One region of the Microbispora sp. NPDC049633 genome, then DNA from elsewhere that is predicted to be linked to it. Evidence: riboswitches for the same ligand, from Rfam matches in the RefSeq annotation. Region 1 holds a riboswitch; each other region holds the start of a gene.
What was found. A riboswitch is a leader RNA that binds a small molecule or an ion and turns the genes downstream of it on or off. The one in region 1 is predicted to bind cyclic di-AMP.

Region 1 (5,329 bases):
GCTTCGTCGACGCGCGCGGCAGGCAGCTGGGCACGATGGACGCCCGGTTGTTCGGCGGCCGCGAGGGTGACGACGTCGAGATCATGCGCGGCGACCTCGCCGGGCTCCTGTACGCGGCGGCCGGGAGCGGCGTCGAGTACGTCTTCGACGACTCCATCACCAGCCTGAACGAGACTCCCAAAGGCGTGCGCGTCACCTTCGCGAGCGGCCCTCCGCGTACGTTCGACCTGGTGGTGGGCGCCGACGGCCTGCACTCGAACGTGCGCGCGCTGGCCTTCGGCGAGGAGTCCCGGTTCGTCCACGACCTCGGGCACCACATCTCGATCTTCACGGTGCCGAACCATCTCCACCTGGACCGCACCGAGATGATGCACCCCGCCCCGGGCAGGAGCGCGGGGATGTACAGCACCGGGGACGCCGACGACGCCAAGGCGATGTTCCTCTTCTCCTCGCCGCCGCTCGCCTACGACCGGCGAGACGTCGCCCGGCAGAAGAAGCTGCTCGCCGACGCCTTCTCCGGTCAGGGCTGGGAGGTCCCGCGCCTGCTCGACGCGATGGAGGACGCGCCGGACTTCTACCTGGACTCGATCAGCCAGGTGCGCATGGACCGGTGGTCGTCGGGCCGGGTGGCACTCGTGGGCGACGCGGCCTACGCGGCCTCGCCCGCGTCCGGCCAGGGCACCAGCCTGGCCCTGGTCGGCGCCTACGTTCTGGCGGGCTGCCTGGCCGAGGCGGCGGGAGACCACGCCGCCGCGTTCGCCGCCTACGAGCGTGAGATGCGGCACTTCGCCGAGGAGAACCAGAAGCTCGCCGCGAACAACCTCAAGGGCATGGTGCTGAAGTCGGCGACGCAGATCAAGTTCCAGATGCTGATGTTGCGGCTGATGCCGCACCTGCCGGGGAGGAACCGCATGATCGAGCGGATCACCGAGCCGATCCGCAGGGCCGCGACCGCGATCACGATCAGGGACTACCGGACGCCGGCCTCGCGATAGACCCACAACAATTCCCGGATCTGCGGCATCTCACCCAGCATGAGATTGCGCATGACCCTCGGGGCACTGCTCCTGACCGCCGTACCGCTGGCCGCGCGGCCCGCGGCGGCCGCCACCCCGGTAACGATCGCGTACGCCCAGCGGACGCAGACCTGGGAACTGGTGCTGACCGACGGAGACGTGGTGCCGGTGCCGGAAGCGCTCGCGGTGGCGCCCAAGGACGCGGTCAACGCCGGGACCCGGGCCGCGTTCCTGGTCAGCGGGGACGGCCGGCATTACTTCTACTTCCGCAAGTCGGACGGGGTATTCGTCCGGCGGACCCTGCACGGCGAGGAGAAGCCGATACGCGGGGTGACGGCGACCGCGATCGGCGAGGAGTGGCCGTCGGTGTCGGACGACGGCGGCTTCGTGGTCACCGGGACCTCGGCGCCGGGGCTGGGGGCCCTGGTGGACCTGCGAAAAGGCAGGACGTTGCCGCTGCCCGCGGGCAGGGACGACTGGAACCTCGCGGGGTTCAGCCCGGACAGTGAACGGCTGCTGCTGCAGGGGGTGGTAGGGGGCCGCGTGACGGTGTTCGACCGGGCGCTGCGTGCCCGGTTGCGGCCGAAGACGCGAAAGTGGGTGGTGGCCCTGGCGAACGACTACGTGACGGCGGCGGTGCCCGTCGGCTCGTGGCCGGAGTCCCGCAAGCTACGCCTGCTCAACCTGCGCACCGGCCACGAGAGCGGCACCGTGACCGTGCGGCTGCCCCGTGGGCAGCAGATCGACGACCTCGACTTCGACACGGCGGGGCGCGTGGTCGTGCGCTCGAAGACCAAGACCGGCGTGGCGGTCTACCGGGTCTCGAAGACGACCGGCAAGGCGACGCCGCTACGCACGATCACCAGGCCCGACACGCGGGTCTGGGTGCTCCCGGGAGACAGCACGTACGAACCGTGGACGGAGAAGGCGAGCAAATCGTCCCGGTGACGAAGTGAACCGACCCTCTCCTCCGAACGTCATCCTCATGACGGAAGGGGAGGCGTTGTGCGTACCGTGTTCGTCTCGGGGATGACGGCGCTCGGGCTGGCGTGCGCGCCCGCCGTGGCGGCCTCCGGCGTGACCCACGAGGGCGGCCGGGCCGGGGAGACCGCCGCGTGGCGGCTGGCCAGGGTGAACACCCTGCCCGGTGACGACGTCCTCGACGACGTGACGGTCCTGGCCGACGGCTCCGTGTGGGCGGCCGGTCACCGGGTCGCGAACGGGAAGCAGCGGGGCCTGGTCCAGAGGTACGACGGCCGGGCGTGGCAGGTGGTCCCCGGCGCCCCGCCGTACGAGCTGAAGGCCGTGGCGGCCACCTCGAACAGCAACGCTTGGGTCTTCGGCCAGGGGAAGGCCGCCCGGTGGAACGGCCGCGCGTGGACCACCTTCTCGCTGGGCGGCGCGTTCTCGGCGACGGACGCCGACGCGACGGGCGCGAAGGACGTCTGGGCGGTGGCCGGGTCCTCGGCCTCGGCCAGGCACTGGAACGGATCCTCGTGGAAGAGCGTCCGGCTGCCGGCTCACGCCGCCGCCGTCGACGCGTACAGGGCCCGCGACGTCTGGGCGGCGGGCAGCAAGGGCGACCGTCCCGCGATCATGCGGTGGAACGGAGGGTCCTGGGCGCTGGTGCCCACACCCGCGGTCAAGCTGCCCGCCCCCGACGCCGTCGCGTTCCTCGCCGACATCGCCGTCGTGAGCCCGGGGAACGTGTGGGCCGTCGGCGGCGTCACCTGGGAGGGCGCGGACGACGAGGGTGACGACGTCACCTACAACCGCACCCTGGTGATGCGCTGGAACGGCACGTCCTGGTCCGCCTCGGTCGGCGCCGCCAACGCGCAGCCGTACACGGAGGTGGAGCCCGACGGCAAGGGCGGCATGTGGGTCGTGCAGGGCAACTGGAACCCCACCCTGTGGCACGTGACGGGCTCGGCGTGGAGGAGCGTCCCCCTCCCCCGGAAGGCGGGCACCGACGCCGTCCTGTCCTCGATCGCGCGCAGGCCGGGCACGGCGGCGCTGTGGGGCGCGGGTTTCACCGTGCCGCAGGGCGACCCCGACGACCCCTCGGCCAACGGCACGTTCTGGCGTACGCGCTGATCTTCACGATGCCGGAAGCTTCCCTCCGGCTCTCGTCCGGGTGTGACGAGCGCCACGTTTCTCCAAGCACGCGGCTCTGACCTGCGATTATGTGGCCATGATCCCTTTTATGGGCTTCTTACCCTTTATGTGCCCTTTGCCCGGATATGGGAGAGCTTGGTAGTTTCCTTGCCCTGCGACGGCGGCGTACCCCATGACGCCGCCGTAGCGGAACCGGCACCGCCGTGCTTGAAAACGAAAATCCACTGTCACCGTCGTCGTGTCCTCTCCGCCCCCCAGGGCGCCGGTGACGCCGAATCCGTGCGGCAAGGAAGCACGGAGCCGGGGAACCAGTCGACCTTCGCACGAAGGTCCGGGGTGAATCGGCGCGCCGAGCGCCGTAGGGCGACTTCCCTGCCCGAATCCGTCAGCTAACCCGGTAGGCGCAAGCGGAAGACTCTAGGAGAGACCCCCTGTCTACCAACCCCGCCACCCTGTCCCGCATCGCCCGCGTCACGATCGGTGGCGTCGCGCTCACCGCCTCTGTAGCGGCCTTCGGCGCACTGCCCGCGGCCGCCGCTCCGGGGACGGTCACGGCACCACAGCCCGCCTCGACGCTCATCCCGCCCCAGCCCCCCGCGACGGGAGCCACCCCGGACACCGCCGCGGCGCCCACGACCCCGACCCCGATCCCGACTGCGGCGGCGACCACGGCGGCGACCACCGCCGGGGCCACCCCGGACGCCGCCGCGGCCAAGAAGCTCAGCAAGTCCGCTCTCCAGCAGGAGAAGGCCGAGCGCGCCATCAAGGTGGCGAAGAAGCAGCTCGGCGACCCCTACGTGTGGGGCGCCACAGGCCCGCGGGCGTTCGACTGCTCCGGGCTGGTCCAGTTCGCCTGGCGCAAGGCCGGGATCAAGCTCCCGCGCACGACGTGGTCGATGCTCAACGCCGCCAAGAAGAAGGTCCGCCTGGCCCACCTCAAGCCCGGCGACCTCGTCTTCACCAGCGGCGGCGGCCACGTGGGCATGTACATCGGGCACAAGAAGGTGATCAACGCCCCCCACAGCGGCGCGGTGGTCCGCATCGACAGCCTCAAGGGCTACTGGAGGAGCAGCTTCCTCACCGCCGTACGCCCGGGGGTCTGACACCGGGCGCGAGGACGACGGTTCCCGGCCTGCGGCGACGCAGGCCGGGAACCCCGCGCGCGCCCGCGCCCTCGGAAACAGGAAACCTCCGGTCGGGCGACACCGACCGGAGGTCTCATGAATCCTGCGTCACATCGTCAGCGCTGCAGCGTCAGCACGCCCGGCCGGTAGGGCAGGAGGCCGTAGTCGACGCCGTTGGAGCTGGGGCTGCGGCCCTGGTAGAGCAGCTGCAGGTTGCAGGCGTCGACGGTCTTGGTCTGGTCGGGGTTGCTGCGGACCAGGTCACCGTGACTGATGTCGTTGGTCCAGGTGGCGCCGCTGTTGGCCTTGCCCGCGAAGGGGTTGCTCTCGCTGGTGGCCTGCGGGGTCCACGAACCACCCAGGCTGGTCGCCGTGTACGAGCGGAAGTAACGGCCCTGCGAGCCGATCGACTCGACCAGCATCAGGTACTTGTTCAGGCCCTGGAGCTTGTAGACCTCGACGCCCTCGAACAGGTTGTTCGTCGTGTCGCTCATGATCTGGGTGTAGTTGGAGCCGAAGCTGCTCGGGAAGTTCCCGATGGGCATGCTCTGCCGGTAGATCTTGCCGTTGTCCCCGGCGAAGAACAGGTACATGTTCTGGCCGTCACCGATGAGGGTCTGGTCGATGGGGCCGGTGCCGGAGCCGGTGATGCTCGCCGTGGACAGCGTCTGCTGCGCCGACCAGCTGTTCACGTTGCTGGGGTCGCTGGAGGTCCGGTAGGAGAAGGCGGTCCCGCCCCACTGGTAGGCCAGCACCCAGATGTTCTTCGGAGCGAAGTAGAACAGCGTGGGCGCGACGGCCGAGAAGGGCATCGTGTTCTGGCTGGCCGAGGCCATGTCGGACCAGTTGGTGAACAGGCCGAAGTTCATCGAACCCCAGCTCGTGCCCGTGTTGTGCGTCGTCGCGTAGACCAGGTGCTTGCCGTTGTAGACGACGTTGGTGAAGTCCTTGAGCGAGACCCATCCGGACTTCGGGTTCGCCAGCGAGCCCGTGGAGGTCCAGCGGTACGTCGACGGGAGGTCGCACGTGCCGCCGGTCGGCGTCACCGTCGGGGACGGTGACGAGCTCGGGCCG
Region 2 (5,329 bases), on a different contig from region 1:
CGTCCCCGCCAACGGGAGGCAGCTGCGCGACCAGTGGGCGAACGTGCGGGGCGTCTCCCCCGCCCCCACCGCCACACGGTCGCTCACCGGCGGCACCACGCTCACCGTCTACGGCGACGACGACGTCCGCCTCTACGAGATCGGCGGCATGGGTCACGGCCTCCCCGTCGATCCCGGCGGCGCCCCCGACCAGTGCGGCGCCACCGCGGCGTACTTCCTCGACACGATCTGCTCGGCCTACCACGACGCCCGGTTCTTCGGCCTGGACGGCGGCGCCCAGCCCAGCCCCAGCCCCAGCCCCACCCCCTCGCCCGGCGGCACGCCGGCCGGGACGTGCGTACGGGCGAGCAACTACGCCCACACCACGGCGGGACGGGCGTACCAGTCCGGCGGCCACACCTACGCCAAGGGGTCGAACGACGCGATGGGCCTGTGGAACACGTTCACCGTCCACGCGCTCCGGCAGACCGGCCCGGATCACTGGGTGCTCGCCGACGGCCAGTGCTGACCCGCCGCCTTCCGAGGGACCTCGTGGCCCCCCGACCGGCAGGAGGCCCGGGAGGCATGACCGGCATCCGGCCGGGCACGTCTCCCGGGGCGGACGGCGGGGGCGTCGCGTCCGGGCACGGCGGAGGTTTCGCGGGCGGACAGGCCCCGCGGCTTCCGGCGTGCCACCGCGTGCCGGGTCGCCACCGCGGGCCGGACCGCCACCGCGGGCCGGGCCGTCGCCCCGTTCCGGCCCAGTCACCGTGTCCGGACGAATACGGAGGTGGTTGCGATGAGCGGACGCGTGCTGCCCTCGGCCCTGCTGGCGGCCGCTCTGCTGAGCGGCACGGGCGGGTACGGCACCGCGGCCTTCGCCGGCACGCCGGCCCCGCCCGCCGCCTTGCCCGCCGCCCCGGTCGCCGCCCCGGTCGCCGCCCCGGTCGCCGCCCCGGTCGCCGCACTGGCCGCCACGACGCCGGCGGCCGGCCACAACGAGCAGGACGTCATGTTCGCCCGGATGATGATCCCGCACCATCGTCAGGCGGTGGAGATGTCGAAGCTGGCCGGCAGCCGGGCGGCCGACGCCCGGGTCAGGCGGCTCGCCGAGCGGATCGAGGCCGCCCAGGCTGCCGAGATCCGCACGATGAGCGGCTGGCTCACCGCCTGGGCGAGCGGGCGCCCGACGAGAGCGCCGCGCCGGCCCACCACGCCATGCCCGGCATGATGTCCCCCGAGGACATGCGACGCCTCGAAGGATTGTCCGGGCGGGCCTTCGACCGGGCCTTCCTCACCATGATGATCCGGCACCACGAGGGCGCCGTCAGCATGGCCCGGGACGAACTGCGCGGCGGAGCGTACGAGCCGGCCCGGCGGATGGCGGCGTCCGTCGTCTCCGGCCAGTCGGACGAGATCACGGAGATGAAGCACCTCCTCCAGCAGTGACCGGCCCGCTTGTCCGGGACGCGGCCGGCGGAGGTCAGCGGGTGCGGCGCCTGCGGTGCCGTCCGACGGAGGGCGCCGCCGCGGCCCTGAACCGGAGCCCGGTCACGGCGGTGGAGACCACCGCGAAGAGCAGACCGGCCGGCAGGACGGCGTCGCCCGGCGACCACACGACGTCGGGAGACTGCCCCTGTTGCGCCGCCATGTTCCTGGTGGTGGGCCCGGCCGGACCCTGGACGCTCGCGTTCACCGCGGCCACGGGCTGGACCGTCACCGTCGCCTTCGGCGTCGGCTTGACCTTGCGCGGCAGGCCGTACCCGACGATTTTGTTCTTGTCGCGCACCTTGCGCTTCAGCCAGACGCCGTCGACGTTGCCCTCGATCGTGTGGACCTTCCCGCCCACGACCTTCTCGACCACGCCGACGTGGTCGATGTCGCGGACGTTCTTGGTTCCCGACCAGTCGAAGAAGACCACCGCGCCCGGCTCGGGCTTGTCGCTCCAGGCGTGCTGCTTCTTGAACCACTTGGCGTGCCGTGTGGTCAGCGCGAACTCGCCGACATGGTCCTGCACCCCGGCCCGGTTCGCCGCCCAGGAGACGAACATGTCGCACCAGGGGGCGGTCTTGAAGTCGGGGTCCTTGGCCACGTTGTCGGCGTACCATTCGCCGAACTTCGTATGTTTTCCCGCTCGTTCGCGGTAGCCCAGTTCCGGGCGGACGGCGTCGAGCAGTTGCCGAGCTATGGGATCGCTGGAAATCGGAGGCTCCTCATGGCGCGCTTTAAGACATGACGAACCGGCCCTCCGGGGCGTGATGGCACGACGGCACGACGGCACGACGGCACGGCCGTACGAGGGCACGGCCCCCCGGCGGGGCGGAATCAGAAACGGGAGATGTGGCAGCCCGTCACGGGCGCGCCATCACCCCGGAAGCCTGGAGACGTTCCAGGGCGGGCAAGCGGTCCGTCGATGCGACGCGGACCGGATCGGCAGGTGGAGCCGACACTCCACGCGCTCTCCTCTCCTTGGCCGCCTACCGGGTTAGCTGACGGGTTCGGGCCAGGAGTAGCCCTACCGGATGGTCCGGATTCACCCCAAGAGACATGGGTCCCCGGTTCCCGGGATGGATGACGTCCGGGATTCGGCGGTCGCCGGTCGTCCTCGGGTTGAGGACCGCACACCGGCGCGACACGGGAAGCATAGTAGATAACAAGTAAGACACGGTCCAAAAACCGGCAAATGACCAGATTCGGGCCGCCGCTGCGCGACACTTCCGCTGGTCCTCACGGTCGCGGCCCGTCCTCGGTGAGATACGCCACACAGCCGTACGGCGCCGGCGGCGGACCCGGAGGCCCGCCGCCGTGCGAGCCGCCGGCCGGACGATCACCGGCCGGCGACCGGTCCCGGACGGGTCACTCCTCGAGCGACATGTACAGGCGGGTGCCCGACGGCCGGTAGCCGACGCGTTCGTAGACGCGCCGCGACCCCTCGCCGCCGTACTCGAGCCACACCGACCGCGCGCCACGGGTGAACATCTCGGCGGTCAGCGCGGCGGTGACCGCGGCGGCGACACCCCGGCCGCGGAAGGCCGGGCGCGTGCCGACACCGGCGAGTTCCGACGTGCCGACGGCGGGGGCGGAGCAGGTGGCCGCGCCGGCGCACCCGCCGTCCCGCGCCCGGACGAACCGCACCGCCCCGCCGCTCTCCTGCAGGCGGCGCAGCCGGGCCGCGCCTTCCGGTGAGGCGGCGAACTCGGCGCCGAACGCCTCGGACAGAGCGGCGTCGATCAACAGGTAGTCCTGGTCCGCGACCGGCGTCTCCACCAGGGGACCGCCGTCCCTACGCGGCGTCAGCGTGTCCGGGGTGCAGACGAGATAGTCGTGCACCGCCTCCACGCCGAAGCCCGCCTGGGCGAGCGCCGGCTCCACGCCGGGCGCGGCGTCCGGCGCGAACTCGAGCCGGGGCTTGAGCCCGCGCTCGCGGAACGCCCCGACCAGCGCCGCGACGTCCCGCGCGGACGGCCGGGCTCCGGGCAGGGGGGTGGCGTAGTTGACGTGCGGGCTGCGGGTTCCGGGATCGATCCCGACGACGAAGCCGCCGGTCTCGACGACCTCGGGGCGGCGGCGAAGGTTGGCCACGGCAAAGCTCTGGACATCGATGTCCACGGTGATTGAACCTCACGTTGATGACGAAGGGGAGCGCGCTCCCGCCACGTCTAGCGGACGTTGAGCGCGCGGGGGCCGTCCCCATCGGGGACGCGGACGGTGCGCGGAGCACCGCGGCGTGGGGCCGCCGTGAAACGGTGACGGCACTGCCTGCGCCGGTGCCGCCGGGTGGCGGACCGCTCAGTGCCGAGGGCGGCCGCTGCGGGTCGCCGAAGCCATGGCCTCAGTCCTTCGTCTGTACGCGTGCTGTGAAGCGGTCGCACTCTCCCACGCGTCCGCGCGCGGCCGCAACCGGTTATCCCCCGCCCCCTTCCATGCGGCCGGCCAGGACGCGTACGCGGGCCCGACGACGTCAGGGACGGGTACGCGGCCTGGCCGCGTTCGCGGCTACCACTGGCCGCCCGGTGCGCCGACCCCCCGTCGCCGGCCGCCGCTTTCGTGCTGCCGGTAGTTGGCCGCGAACGCCAGCGCGCCGAGGCCGAACAGGAAGATGATCGCCCCGGTGACCACGTTGTCCCAGATGGTCGCGGTGGTGGCCGGCTGTCCGCGGATCACCCACGGCGCGATGATCGTCCAGACGCCCAGCACCGGCAGCACCCAGCTCACGCCGTACGTGCGGCCGAACGCCGACGCGCAGCTCAGCGCGAGCGCCGCGACCGTCAGCCCGACGATCAGGTTGTTGATCGCCAGGCCGCCGAATCCGGCGAAGCCCACGACCCACGGCGAGATGGCGAGGTAGAGCCCGGCGAGGAGCGTCACTCCGTCCATGATTTGCGCGGGAACGGTCGAGCCCGCGCGATCGTACGTCTGGCGCAGCTCCGTCGCGTCCGGGCGTCGTGCCAGACCTGGTTGCACCATGATGCGTCACCTCTTTCCCCCGGCAGGGCCGCGGTCGCGGGTTTCCCCGGACCTGCCCGGCCCTCACTTGCATCATGCAACGCGGCAGGTGGCGCGGGGTAGGTCGCGAGACGCGCGGGAAACAGATGGACGACATCTGTCAGGCAGATGGACCCGGCGCCGCCAGAGCCTGGGCCGCGTTGACGACGGAGACGTGGCTGTAAGCCTGGGGGAAGTTGCCGACCTGTCGCCCGCGGCCGGCGTCGTACTCCTCCGATAACAGGCCGACGTCGTTGCGCAGCGACAGCAGGCGCTCGAACAGGCGCCGCGCCCGTTCGCGGCGGCCGAGCAGGGCGAGCGCGTGGGCGAGCCAGAAGGAGCAGGCGACGAAGACGCCTTCGCCGCCCGGCAGTCCGTCCACGTGGTCGGCCTCGGGCCGGTAACGCAGGACGAGGCCGTCCTCCGTCAGCTCCCGGCACACGGCGTCGACCGTGCCCGCGACGCGGGGATCGTCCACCGGCAGGAAGCCGAGCCGAGGGATGAGCAGCAGGGCCGCGTCGAGGCCCTTCGACCCGTAGAACTGGGTGAAGGTGTTCCGGTCGGCGTCGTAGCCGTGCGCGCACACGTCCCGGTGGATCTCCTCGCGCAGGGCGCGCCAGCGGCCGGCCGGGCCGTCGAGGCCCTGCTTCTCGACGGAGCGGACCATCCGGTCCGCCGCCACCCAGGCGAAGACCTTGGAGTGGACGAAGTCGCGGCGCGGGCCGCGCACCTCCCAGAGCCCGTTGTCGGGCTCACGCCACGCTCCCTCCAGATAGTCCATGAGCGCGCGCTGCAGCTCCCAGGCCTCCTCGTCCGGCCGCAGGCCCGCCTCCTTGGCCTGGTAGAGGCAGTCGATCACCTCGCC
Region 3 (5,329 bases), on a different contig from region 1:
CAGCCCGAGCACCTCCCGCAGGGCGGCGCCGATCTCCTCGCGCCGCGCGGCGCGGTAGAGGGCGACCAGCCTCCGCTCGCCGAACCGGGCGGCGATGTAGCGGCAGGCCAGCCACGCCTCCTCGTACGCCTGGGCGGGCCTGGCGGCGAAGTCGCCGGGCCCCGGCAGCTCCCGCAGCGCCGGCCTGCCGGCGGCCACGTCGGCGGCCAGCTCGGCGGCCACCGTGCGGACCGGCAGCCCGCTGTCCAAGTAGCCCACGTAGTCGGCGAAGCCCTCCATGAGCCACATCGGGACGGCGCGGGGGCCGGCGGTCGCGACGTGCGTCAGCTCATGGGTCACGACGACCAGGCGGCCCGTCGCGGACAGGCGGGCGAACGCGGCCGGCTGCACGATCACCCGGCCGCCGGTGGCGACGGCCGCCAGGCCCTCCACCTTCGCCGGCGCGGCCAGCACGGCGGTCTGCTCCTCGCCGCGAGGCACGAGGACCACCGCGCCGCCGTACCCGCCCCAGATCCTCCGCACCGCACGGTCCGCGCGATCGGCCAGCGCGGCGATCTCGGCGACCAGCGGCCGGGGCGACCCGACGACGACAGCGCGCGCGCCGCGGGCGACGGAGGCACCGGTCCACATGCCCGGATGCTCCCGCGCGGCGGCGCGGGCGTCGAGCCGCAGGGCGAGCAGCGGATCGGGCGGGGCCGCGGCCTCCGGCCCGGCCAGCAGCGCGGCCAGCGCGACGGCCACGGCCGCGGCACGGCGGGGACGGACTCCGTGGGACGGATTCGCGGGCCGGCGCCGGTCGGCCTCGGCGCGCACGCCCGGCACGCCGTCCGGCACGACTACGGGCACGCCGCTCGTGACAGTCACGCCGTGCATGGTAGCCAGCACATGCCACGGCCCCGTCCACCTCGGCGAGGTGGACGGGGCCGCAAGGACGGCACCGGTCGAGGGGGCTTGGTGACCGGCGCCCTCAGACGCCCGGACGGACGGCACCCACGAAGGTGCTCCTCCGGTAGGCGTCCAGCTTGTCGATCCGCACCCGCGTGCCGCTGTGCGGAGCGTGGACCATCTTGCCGTGCCCGACGTACATGCCGACGTGACCGCCGCCGCTGGTGAAGATCAGGTCACCGGGCTCGAAGTGCCCCCAGGACACCTTCTTCCTGACCGCGCCGCGGATGGACCACGTCGTGCGCGGCAGCCGTACGCCCGCCTTGCGCCAGGCGTACTGGACCAGGCCCGAGCAGTCGAACGCGCCCGGTCCGGTGGCCCCGTAGCGATAGGGGTCGCCGATCTGCTTCCTGGCGGTCTGCACCGCGCGCAGGGCCTTGGCCCGCTGGAGCGCGCTTCTGCTGACCTTCCGTTTGGCGGCGGACTTCTTCTTCGTCGCCTGCTTCTTCGCCGCGGCCTGGCGGGCGGTGGTGTTCGCACCGGTCGCCGTGGCCGTCTTCGGGGCCGTCTTCGTCTCGGGGGCTGTCTTGACGACCGTGACCGTCACCGTGTCGGCCGCCGCCGGATGCGCACCGGCGACCCCTACGGATGCCGTCAGAGCGGCACTTCCAAGGGCAATTCGGGCAATACGGGACAGGCTAGCGGGGGTGGTAGACAGGATCTCTCCTCGGCTCTTCCGCAAACGCCTACCGGGTTAGCTGACGGGTTCGGGCGGGGAAGTCGCCCTACGGCGCGCGATGCGCCGATTCACCCCGGACCTTCGCGTGAAGGTCGATGGTTCCCCGGCTCCGTGCCTCCTGACTGCACGGACTCGGCAGGCCACCGGCGCCGGGGATCCCGCGAGGGGGTGTTGGGGGCGCCGATGACGGTGGAATTGTTCGCGCTACCGGCCGGCCGGACCGGTTCGCGGCGGCGAGGCGTGCTCGCCGCGGCCCAGAAGCTACCCAGGACCCGGCGCGTTCGGCAAAGCCCCGCCGCCGGATAAAGATCGGATAACGAAGGCCGCGGAGAAGAAACCGCAGCTTACCCGCAGCACGGATGGCTAAATGTGACTCTGCTCACAGTCCCGCCACAGAGGCTGAGTTCGGTCACTTCAGACGCAACCATCACAGCGCGGGCGAGACGTCAGGGACGGACGGCGCCGATGGCGTGATACTCGGCAAGTGTGACAATCTTCACAACATCTCCGGTCTGCGGAGCGTGGACGACCTTGCCGTCGCCGGCGTAGATGCCGACGTGCCCGTACCCGGCGTGCCAGAGCAGATCGCCCGGCTGGAGCTCGTCCAGCGAGACCCTGCGGCTCGCGCCCCAGGCCCACTGCTCGTAGCTCGTCCGGGGCAGGGTCACCCCCGCGGCCGACCAGGCGGCCTGCACGAGACCCGAACAGTCCCAGGAGTCCGGCCCGGTGCCTCCGTAGCGGTAGGGCTTGCCGACCTGCTTGTAGGCGAACTGAAGGGCCGCCAGCGCGTTGCCCGACGCCGGCCCGGTGTAGACGATGCCGGCGCTGTTCGGGTTGCCCGGGTTGTACGTCCCGAGCGAGCGCAGCAGCTTCATCTGCTCCCTGACGAGCTTGTCGACCTTCTCCTTCTCGTCGGCGAGCTCGCTCCTGACGTCGGCGGCCTCGTTGTAGGACGCCTTGCTCTGGTCACGGCGGTCCTTGAGGCCCTGGATGGCGCTCTCGTACTCCCGGAGCCGCCCGGCGCGCTCGGCCGAGATGTGGTTGAGCGTGGCGAGGCCGCTGAGCGTGGAGTCGGGATTCGAGCTGTAGAAGACGCCGCCCCACGAGCCCATCTCGCCGACCTGGTAGCTGTTGACGGCCATCGTGACCAGCCCGGAGCGGAGCTCCTCCACCCGGACGTTGTGCTTCTTGTAGTCCTCGTTGACGGCGAGGTACTTCCGCCTCGCCTTCTTCCACTTCTCGTTGGCCGCGTTGTAGCGGTCCACGAGCTTGTCGGCCTGCTCGTTGAGCTTGTTCAGCTTCGCCTTGGCCTGCGCGACTGTGGGCTTCGGATCCGCCTGCGCGCCCGTCACCGGCATCAGCAGGACCACGGCGGCCAAACCGGTGGCCACCGGCACACGCCCTCGCACTGAGGCCCCCTTTAGATCTACGAAACCTGCGCGCGACTCTATCTAGGCGATCATGAAGCTTCAACCTGGTCGCAGGTATTCGCCGTGGTCATGACACAGGGCGACGAGGCGCGTCCGGAGCGTGCGTACGGGCGCTCAACCGCGGCCGAGCCGGCGCAGCAGCAGGAGCGAGGGCACCGGGCGCGCGCCCATGCGGCGCACCGACTCGGCCACCTCCCGGTCGGAGGAGACGACCGCGATCGCCCGCCCCGACGGCTCCGCCCGCACCAGCGTGCGGATGAGGTCGTCGGCGATCTCCCCGGGCGCGCTGAACATCACCCGGACCCCGCGCGGCGCGGACACCTGGACGGGCCCGTTCAGCTCGGCGCCGTCGAAGACGCACGTCACCTCCGCCCGCGTCTGGACGGCGAGCCCGCCGAGCCCGGTGAGCAGCCGGGCCCGCTGGTCGGCGAGGGTCAGCGAGGGGTAGCCGGTCTTGGTCACGTTGTAGCCGTCGACGATCAGGTGCAGGTGAGGGAGGGCCAGGAGCTGGTCGAGCAGCTGGGGGTCGTCGTTGGCCAGCGCCCGCGCGGGCACGGCCGTCACGCCCGGCTCGCCCGGCACGACGGCGGTCACGTAGTCGGCCGGCCTGCTGATCGTCGTGGGCAGGCCGAGCTCCTTGCGCAGCCCCGCGGCGGTGTCCTGCAGCGCGTCCAGCAGCACCCGGACCCGGGCGTCCTCGATGCTGCGGCCCTCGCGGGCGGCCCTGCGGCTCGCCTCCAGCTGGCGCTCGGCGTCCGCCAGGCGTTCCTTGAGCCGGCGCAGCTCGGTCTCGGCCGCGCCGTTGGCGCTCGCGACCCTGGCCCGCGCCTCGGCCGTCTCCGCCTCCAGCTCGGCCGCCCTGGTCTCGGCGGCCCTGACCCGCTCACGGGCCTCGTGCAGCTTGCGCCGCAGGTCGGAGTTCTCCGCGCGGGCCGCCTTGAGCTGCTCGCGCACCCGGTCGATCTCCTCCTTGGCGGAGGCTCGCTGCGCCGCGAGCTGCTCGCGCAGCCGCGTCTCCGCCTGCTCCCGCTGGCTGCCCGCCGCGGCGGCCTGCTCCAGGTCGGCCCGCGCCTGCTCGACCAGGTCCGGCCAGCCGGGCGGACGGGTCAGGTAGGCCGCCGCCGCGACCAGCACCGGCTCGGCCGCGGGGGGCACCGTACCCTCGGCCAGGCTCGTCACCAGCTCGGGCCAGGCCGCCTCCAGCGTCTCGGCCACCCGCTCGCGGAACTCCTTGTCGTTCTCCAGCTGGGCCGCGATGGGCGCGCTGCCCAGTCGGGCGCGCTTGCGTGGGTCGAACTTGGCGATGTTGCGCAACGGCGGCGGCACGGCGGCGGCGGGCATCGAGCCCAGCACCTGCGCCGCGACCTCCACCACGTGTAAGCGGACCTGCTCGGGCAACGGACGAGACAGGCCTTCTCCGGCTGAACTCATCTCGTCGCTCCTCGGCCGTGTCCTACAGATCTTCTGCCCACTGCGGTCGCCCCGGCGGCGCCTCGCGGTGCTGTCGCCCCCGAGTGCGAGAACGCCCCCCGATGCCCGCCGCCGCGAGACGTGAGCCTCGCGGCGCGCCCACCGGGCCGCCCTCACACGGCAAGATCTGCGAGACACTCCCTTGTTCTTGTCCCTTCCAAGGGTACGGCCGTCGCACCGTGTCCATGCCGCGTTCATGATCTGTCACCGGGCCGCCGGCGGTGCGGCCCGGCGCGGACGACCCGTTGGCGGGCGCCCGGCACCCGTCCGTACGCTTGGCGGCGTGTTCACCCCGCCGTACCCGATCACGACCCCCCGGCTGGTCCTGCGCCCCTTCGCCGAGGCCGACCTCGACGACCTGCACGCCTTCCACTCCCTGCCGGAGGTGACCAGACACCTGTACTGGGACGCCCGTACGCGGGAGGAGACGAAGGCCGCGCTCGACCGGAAGATCGCGTGCGCGTCGCTCGGGGAGGACGGCGACGTGCTCAGCGTGGCCGCCGCACTGGCCGGCGGAGGGCCGGTGATCGGCGATCTCACGCTGTTCCTGCGCAGCCGTGAGCACCGCCAGGGCGAGATCGGCTTCGTCTTCAATCCGGCCTGCCAGGGCCGCGGACTGGCCACCGAGGCGGCCCGCGAGATCCTGCGCATCGGGTTCGAGGGTCTCGGGCTGCACCGCGTCCACGGCAACTGCGACGCGCGCAACACCGCCTCCGCCCGCCTGATGGAGCGGCTCGGCATGCGCAAGGAGGCCCACCTGGTGGAGAACGAGTTCTTCGCCGGCGCGTGGAGCGACGAGCTGATC
Region 4 (5,329 bases), on a different contig from region 1:
TCGGCCGCCCGCTCCAGGGGATAGGTGCCGGCGACCCGCGTGGTCAGCAGTCCGGCCTCGGCCAGCTTCGTCACGTCGAAGAGCTGGTCCGCGTCGGCGCGGACGAACACCGTCGAGACCCGGATGCCGCGCAACGGGAGCGGGGCCTGCCCGGCGGCGACGGCGACGAACGCGCCCCCGTTGCGCACGGCGTCCAGCGCGGGCAGGCCGGCGACCGCCGCGTCCACCAGGCCGTCCACGCCGCCGGGAACGACGGCCCTGACGGTCGCGGCCAGGTCGGCGCCCCTCGGTATGAACCACTCCGCGCCGAAGCCCCGCACGAGCGGCTCGTCGCCCGGCGCGGCGACCGCGGCGACCCTGATCCCCCGCGCCGCGGCCAGCTCCACGAGGTAGCCGCCGAGGCCCCCGGCCGCGCCCGTGACGAGCAGGGTCTCGCCCTTGTCGAGCCCGGCGAGGTCGAGCGCCTGGACGGCGGTGAGCGCGTTCAGCGGCAGTGTCGACGCCTCGGGTGCGGCCACCCCCGCGGGCGCCGGCGCGACGGCCGCCTCGTCCAGCACCACCAGGTCCGACTGAGCCTTGGGCCGGTCGGTCAGCCGATCCGACAGCCCGATGACGCGCTCACCGGGGCGTACGGCCGTCACGCCCGCTCCGGCCCGGTCGACCACGCCCGCCACGTCCCAGCCCAGCGCGTACGCCTCCAGCCGGGGCGTGAGGCCGTAATCGGGCAGGGCGCCCGAGGCGGTGATGAGGTCGATCGGGTTGACGGCGGCCGCCTCCACCCTGATCCGCACCTGGCCCGGCCCCGGCTCGGGATCTGGCGTCTCGATCACCCGTACGGCACCGTCCTGTGCCACCAGTGTTCTCATGTGTCCTCCTTCCACCTGGCGCCGAGCGTAGGGGGAGTTACTCTCTTTCAGTTAGTAGGCACCTGTAAGTGCGTAAGTAAGGCGGAGGAAAGGTGTAATCGACCCTCGGTGCCGGTCCGAACCCGACTGCCGGCTCACGTGCCTGGGTGAAATCTCCGAGCGCCGCCGGAAGCGATCGGGCGGAGGCTGTCGAGGCGCCCCGGAAGGCGTACGACCGGCCGGTCGGCTTTCAACCTTGACGACCTTCGCGGCAGGCGTTTACCTTCCCTGAAGGGTGGGCCGACGAATCATCGTCGTGGGGGAGGGCGGACGATGGGTGTTCCCGAGGTCGTCTACCGAGGTGACAGTCTCGCCTCGGACTTTGATCGTGCCGGTATCACCGATGAGGACTTACTTCTTCTCGCGGAGCTGGCCAAGGGCGTGACCGCAGACCGCGTGGGCCGCAGTCTCGACGTCAGCGGGCGCACGGTGCGGCGGCGGCTGCGGGGCATCTGCGACCGCATCGGCGTCGCGACGGCGATCGAGGCCGTCGCCTGGGCGGCACGCCGCCGCCTCATCTGACCGTGTTCCGGATCGCACGAGGCCGGGAAGGGCGCCGGAGAAAGCGGCGACGTCGGCGGAGCCGTCCAAGCGGCGGCTCGGCCGGCGTGAGCTCCGGGTCGCGCGGTCTCGCGGCGAGGCTAGGCCGGTGTGAGCTCCGGGTCGCGCGGTCTCGCGGCGCGGTTCAGCCGGCGCGCGCTCCGGGGCGCGCGGTCTCGGCGGCCCCGCTCAGTCGGCGACGCGCACCGCTCCCGCGAACGGCCGTCCGGCGATCTTGGCGATGTGGATGACGTCTCCCGTGCGCGGCGCGTGGATCATGTAGCCGCCGCCGATGTAGATGCCCACGTGGTGCAGGTCGGAGTAGAAGAACACCAGATCGCCGGGGCGGAGCTGGTCGCGGGAGATGTGGGTGCCGGCCGTCCACTGGTCGCCCGTGTAGTGGGGCAGGCTGATGCCGACGGCCTGGTAGGCCGCCATGACGAGACCCGAGCAGTCGAAGGAGCCGGGGCCCTCGGCGCCCCACACGTACGGCTTGAGCTGCTGCCTGAGGGCCCAGCGCGCCGCCTGGGCGGCCTTGCCGTCGCCCACGATCGGGAACGCCATCCGGCTGCGCGTCTCGCTGCCGACCGTGCGGGAGACCTGCCGGTAGAGGCTGCTCTCGGTCTTCTTGATCAACTTGGTGATCTTGTCGCGGCGCGAGTCGAGGCCGGTGAGCAGCTTCTTGACCTCGGCCTGCCGGGCCGCCGCGCTCTCCCTGGCCCGCGCGGCGGCGTCCATGGCCTTGGTGACCTCGGCGACCTCCTGGCTCTCCTGCAGCTCCAGCGCGTACGTCGTGGAGGCCTGGCTCAGGTACTTCCGCGGGTCGGCGTCGCTGTCGATGAGCACGAGCGCGTTGCCGAGCCCGTTGGTCATGTAGGAGTGCTGCGCGAGGGCGCTGGCCTTCTGCCGGCGGACCTCCAGCTCGGCCTCGCTCTTGGCGAGGTTCTTCTTGGCGAGCTCGGCGGACCTCTCGGCCGCCTTCAGCCGCACGCGCTCGCCGTTGTACTGCTCGGTGAGGCTCTCGATCTCGGTGTAGAGGCTCTCGACCTGTTCCGTGAGCTCCTTGAGGCTCGGCTTGGGGTCGGCGGTGGCGCGGACCACCGGGGCGCCGAACGTGATCGCGGTGAGCGCGACGCCGACGAACGCCAATCGGCGGATGGCACCCGGACCGGCCGTGCCGGATCCGGACCGTCGGCGGCGGGCGTGCCTGCCCGCCGGCCGTCCTCCACGCGTGCGCAACCGAGCTCCTCTCCCACATGTGCCCCGCGGCAGGCCGTGTGTCGTGGAGCACGGCCATGTGGCGGGGCACTACTGAGCGCCTACCGGGTTAGCTGACGGGTTCGGGCCGGAGTAGCCCTACCTTGGTGGATTCACCCCTTGACGATCTAGACCGAACCGATCCTGATCCTGCAGTTGGGTCCCCGGCTCCCCTCCGCACTCGGTGCTTCGAAGATTCGGCGCCCGGCCGCCGTGAGCGCTCACGATGACCGGCATCGTCGGTGGACGATAGTGCACGGCGAGTTCTTGCTCAACCAGAACTCCGAAACCCGTCTACGTTTGACAACCAAACGATCACAGCTGGGTCACGGGCTCAATGGGGGTACATCCGCGTTTACCTGTGTTTGGAGCGATTCGAGGTGGTGGATGTGCCGCGCGGACTGCCGGAAAAAGTGGGACGAACCGGATCGCGGTCTCGCGGGTCGGCCGGGCGTCCATCCGTATCCTGACGGCTACAGAGGGTCAGGCCTCATGTCGGGCGTGGTGTTTGGGAATGACCGTTATCCGTGGAGGTCCTTCGCGCCGACTATGAGGGATCGGATTGCGTCCGGCTAGGCTGACCGCTCATGGAGCAGGTCGCCGCGCAGACATCCAGTGGTTCGGGTGCCACGGCCGTGACGGTGCGCCGGGCCAGGACGCCGGACGTCCGGGCGATCCGGCGCCTCGTCGACGCGTACTCGGGCGTCGGCCCCCGTCTGCTCAAGAAGAGCACGGTGACGCTGTACGAGGACGTGCAGGAGTTCTGGGTCGCGGAGGTGGGCGGGCAGGTCGTCGGCTGCGGCGCGCTGCACGTGCTGTGGGAGGACCTCGCCGAGATCAGGACCGTCGCCGTGGACCCCGTGGTGCGTGGTGGGGGCATCGGTCACCGGATCGTCGCCGCGCTCATCGAGACCGCCCAGGATCTCGGCGTGCGGAGGGTCTTCTGCCTCACGTTCGCGGTCGAGTTCTTCGCCCGGCACGGCTTCCGGCCCATTCAGGGCACACCGGTCTCTCCCGAGGTGTACGCGGAACTGCTCGCGTCGTACGACGAGGGCGTCGCCGAGTTCCTCGATCTGGAGCACGTCAAGCCGAACACTCTGGGGAACACCCGGATGTTGCTGCACCTCGACCGCCATTGACCGCCGTTCACGCCCCGGCAGATAATGATCTTGACGCGAATTGTCAGCGTCCGCAAAGGTGACTGTTGTTACGCCTGTCGCTACTTTTGGCAATATCAGCGTGTGCTACGGACGTGCGGCGCATGCGTCTTCGAAACGAGGTGACACGGTGAGCACCGGACAGCCGCCGTACCCCCAGGACGAGTCGGACGGAACGCCACCGCCGTCATCGCACCCCGGGTACGGCACGGACAGACAGGCCCAGGACTACGACCCTGACGTGACGGTCGTCAACTACCGCCACACGGGGCAGAACACGGGCCCGCAGCAGCCGCCCGGCTACGACGCCGCCCAGGGCGGCTACGGCCAGCAGCAGGGCTACGGGGCCCAGCAGGGCCAGCAGCAGGGCTACGGCCAGACCGGGCCCCAGCAGGGGTACGGCCAGCAGGCCGCCTCGCAGCAGTACGGCCAGCAGCAGGGCTACGGCCAGACGGGCCCGCAGCAGGGCTACGGGGCCCAGCAGGGCCAGCAGCAGTACGGCCAGCAGACCCCGCAGCAGGGCTACGGTCAGCAGCAGGGTCAGCAGCAGGGGTACGGCGCCCAGCAGCAGTACGGTCAGCAGGGCTACGGCGCCCAGCAGGGCCAGCAGCAGGGCTACGGCCAGACCGGACCCCAGCAGGGGTACGGCCAGCAGGCCGCCTCGCAGGACTACGGTCAGCAGCAGGGCTACGGCGCCCAGCAGCAGTACGGCCAGCAGGGCTACGGCGCCCAGCAGGGTCAGCAGCAGGGCGGCTACGGCCAGCAGCAGTACGGTCAGCAGGGCTACGGCGCCCAGCAGGCCGCCTCGCAGGACTACGGCCAGCAGCAGTACGGCCAGCCGGGGTACGGCCAGCAGCAGGGCTACGGTCAGCAGCAGGCTTACGGCGCTCAGCAGTACGGCCAGCAGGGCTACGCCCAGCCCGCCTACGGCCAGCCGTACGCGGCCGCGGGGCCGATCCCGCCCGGCGCCCCGGCGCCGCTCGCGGAGTGGTGGCAGCGCCTCGTCGCCCGCATCATCGACGGCGTGGTCGTCGGCATCCCCTTCGGGATCATCTCGGTCGTGATCGCGGCGATCATCATCACCAACCCGAGTGTCGACATCGCGAACGGGAGGATCACCCCGGGAGGCGGTTACTTCCTGGCGGAACTGCTCACGGCGATCCTGGCCGGCATCGTCATGGTCGGTTACGAGTTCGTCATGCTGCGCCAGCGCGGGCAGACGCTCGGAAAGATCGCGATGGGCATCAAGGTCGTATCGATCGGCGGAACCCTCGACGGCGGCCTCGCCGTCGACACGGCCGGTAAGCGCGCAATCGTGATGTGGGGTCCGCAGTTGGTGCGCTGGATTCCCTTCGTCACGTACCTGGCGGGCATCTTCTCGTTGCTGAATATCCTGTGGCTGCTTTGGGACAGGCCGTTGCAGCAGGCGTTGCATGACAAGGTCGCCAAGACCGTGGTGGTCAAGGTCAG

Region 2: linked by a shared signal. The riboswitch ahead of AB0J39_RS18185 (CHAP domain-containing protein) and the one ahead of AB0J39_RS11460 (C40 family peptidase) in region 1 are both predicted to bind cyclic di-AMP.
Region 3: linked by a shared signal. The riboswitch ahead of AB0J39_RS29950 (C40 family peptidase) and the one ahead of AB0J39_RS11460 (C40 family peptidase) in region 1 are both predicted to bind cyclic di-AMP.
Region 4: linked by a shared signal. The riboswitch ahead of AB0J39_RS36515 (NlpC/P60 family protein) and the one ahead of AB0J39_RS11460 (C40 family peptidase) in region 1 are both predicted to bind cyclic di-AMP.

The regions. Positions count from the first base shown of each region.
Region 1 is NZ_JBFAOO010000032.1:33,539-38,867, forward strand. Features, by position in the region: gene AB0J39_RS11445 (FAD-dependent monooxygenase) at 1-995, shown strand, start outside; gene AB0J39_RS11450 (WD40 repeat domain-containing protein) at 1,047-1,964, shown strand; gene AB0J39_RS11455 (hypothetical protein) at 2,022-3,110, shown strand; cyclic di-AMP (ydaO/yuaA leader) riboswitch at 3,391-3,550, shown strand; gene AB0J39_RS11460 (C40 family peptidase) at 3,899-4,234, shown strand; gene AB0J39_RS11465 (non-reducing end alpha-L-arabinofuranosidase family hydrolase) at 4,372-5,329, opposite strand, start outside.
Region 2 is NZ_JBFAOO010000062.1:3,485-8,813, forward strand. Features, by position in the region: gene AB0J39_RS18175 (PHB depolymerase family esterase) at 1-508, shown strand, start outside; partial or broken gene AB0J39_RS18180 (DUF305 domain-containing protein) at 1,037-1,428, shown strand; gene AB0J39_RS18185 (CHAP domain-containing protein) at 1,463-2,071, opposite strand; cyclic di-AMP (ydaO/yuaA leader) riboswitch at 2,438-2,580, opposite strand; gene AB0J39_RS18190 (GNAT family N-acetyltransferase) at 2,836-3,588, opposite strand; gene AB0J39_RS18195 (SPW repeat protein) at 3,976-4,446, opposite strand; gene AB0J39_RS18200 (glycoside hydrolase family 15 protein) at 4,586-5,329, opposite strand, start outside.
Region 3 is NZ_JBFAOO010000159.1:11,607-16,935, reverse strand. Features, by position in the region: gene AB0J39_RS29955 (hypothetical protein) at 1-864, opposite strand, end outside; gene AB0J39_RS29950 (C40 family peptidase) at 968-1,492, opposite strand; cyclic di-AMP (ydaO/yuaA leader) riboswitch at 1,614-1,772, opposite strand; gene AB0J39_RS29945 (NlpC/P60 family protein) at 2,071-3,033, opposite strand; gene AB0J39_RS29940 (NYN domain-containing protein) at 3,169-4,485, opposite strand; gene AB0J39_RS29935 (GNAT family protein) at 4,808-5,329, shown strand, end outside.
Region 4 is NZ_JBFAOO010000276.1:2,054-7,382, reverse strand. Features, by position in the region: gene AB0J39_RS36525 (NADP-dependent oxidoreductase) at 1-866, opposite strand, end outside; gene AB0J39_RS36520 (LuxR family transcriptional regulator) at 1,179-1,427, shown strand; gene AB0J39_RS36515 (NlpC/P60 family protein) at 1,635-2,594, opposite strand; cyclic di-AMP (ydaO/yuaA leader) riboswitch at 2,747-2,899, opposite strand; gene AB0J39_RS36510 (amino-acid N-acetyltransferase) at 3,290-3,841, shown strand; gene AB0J39_RS36505 (RDD family protein) at 3,990-5,329, shown strand, end outside.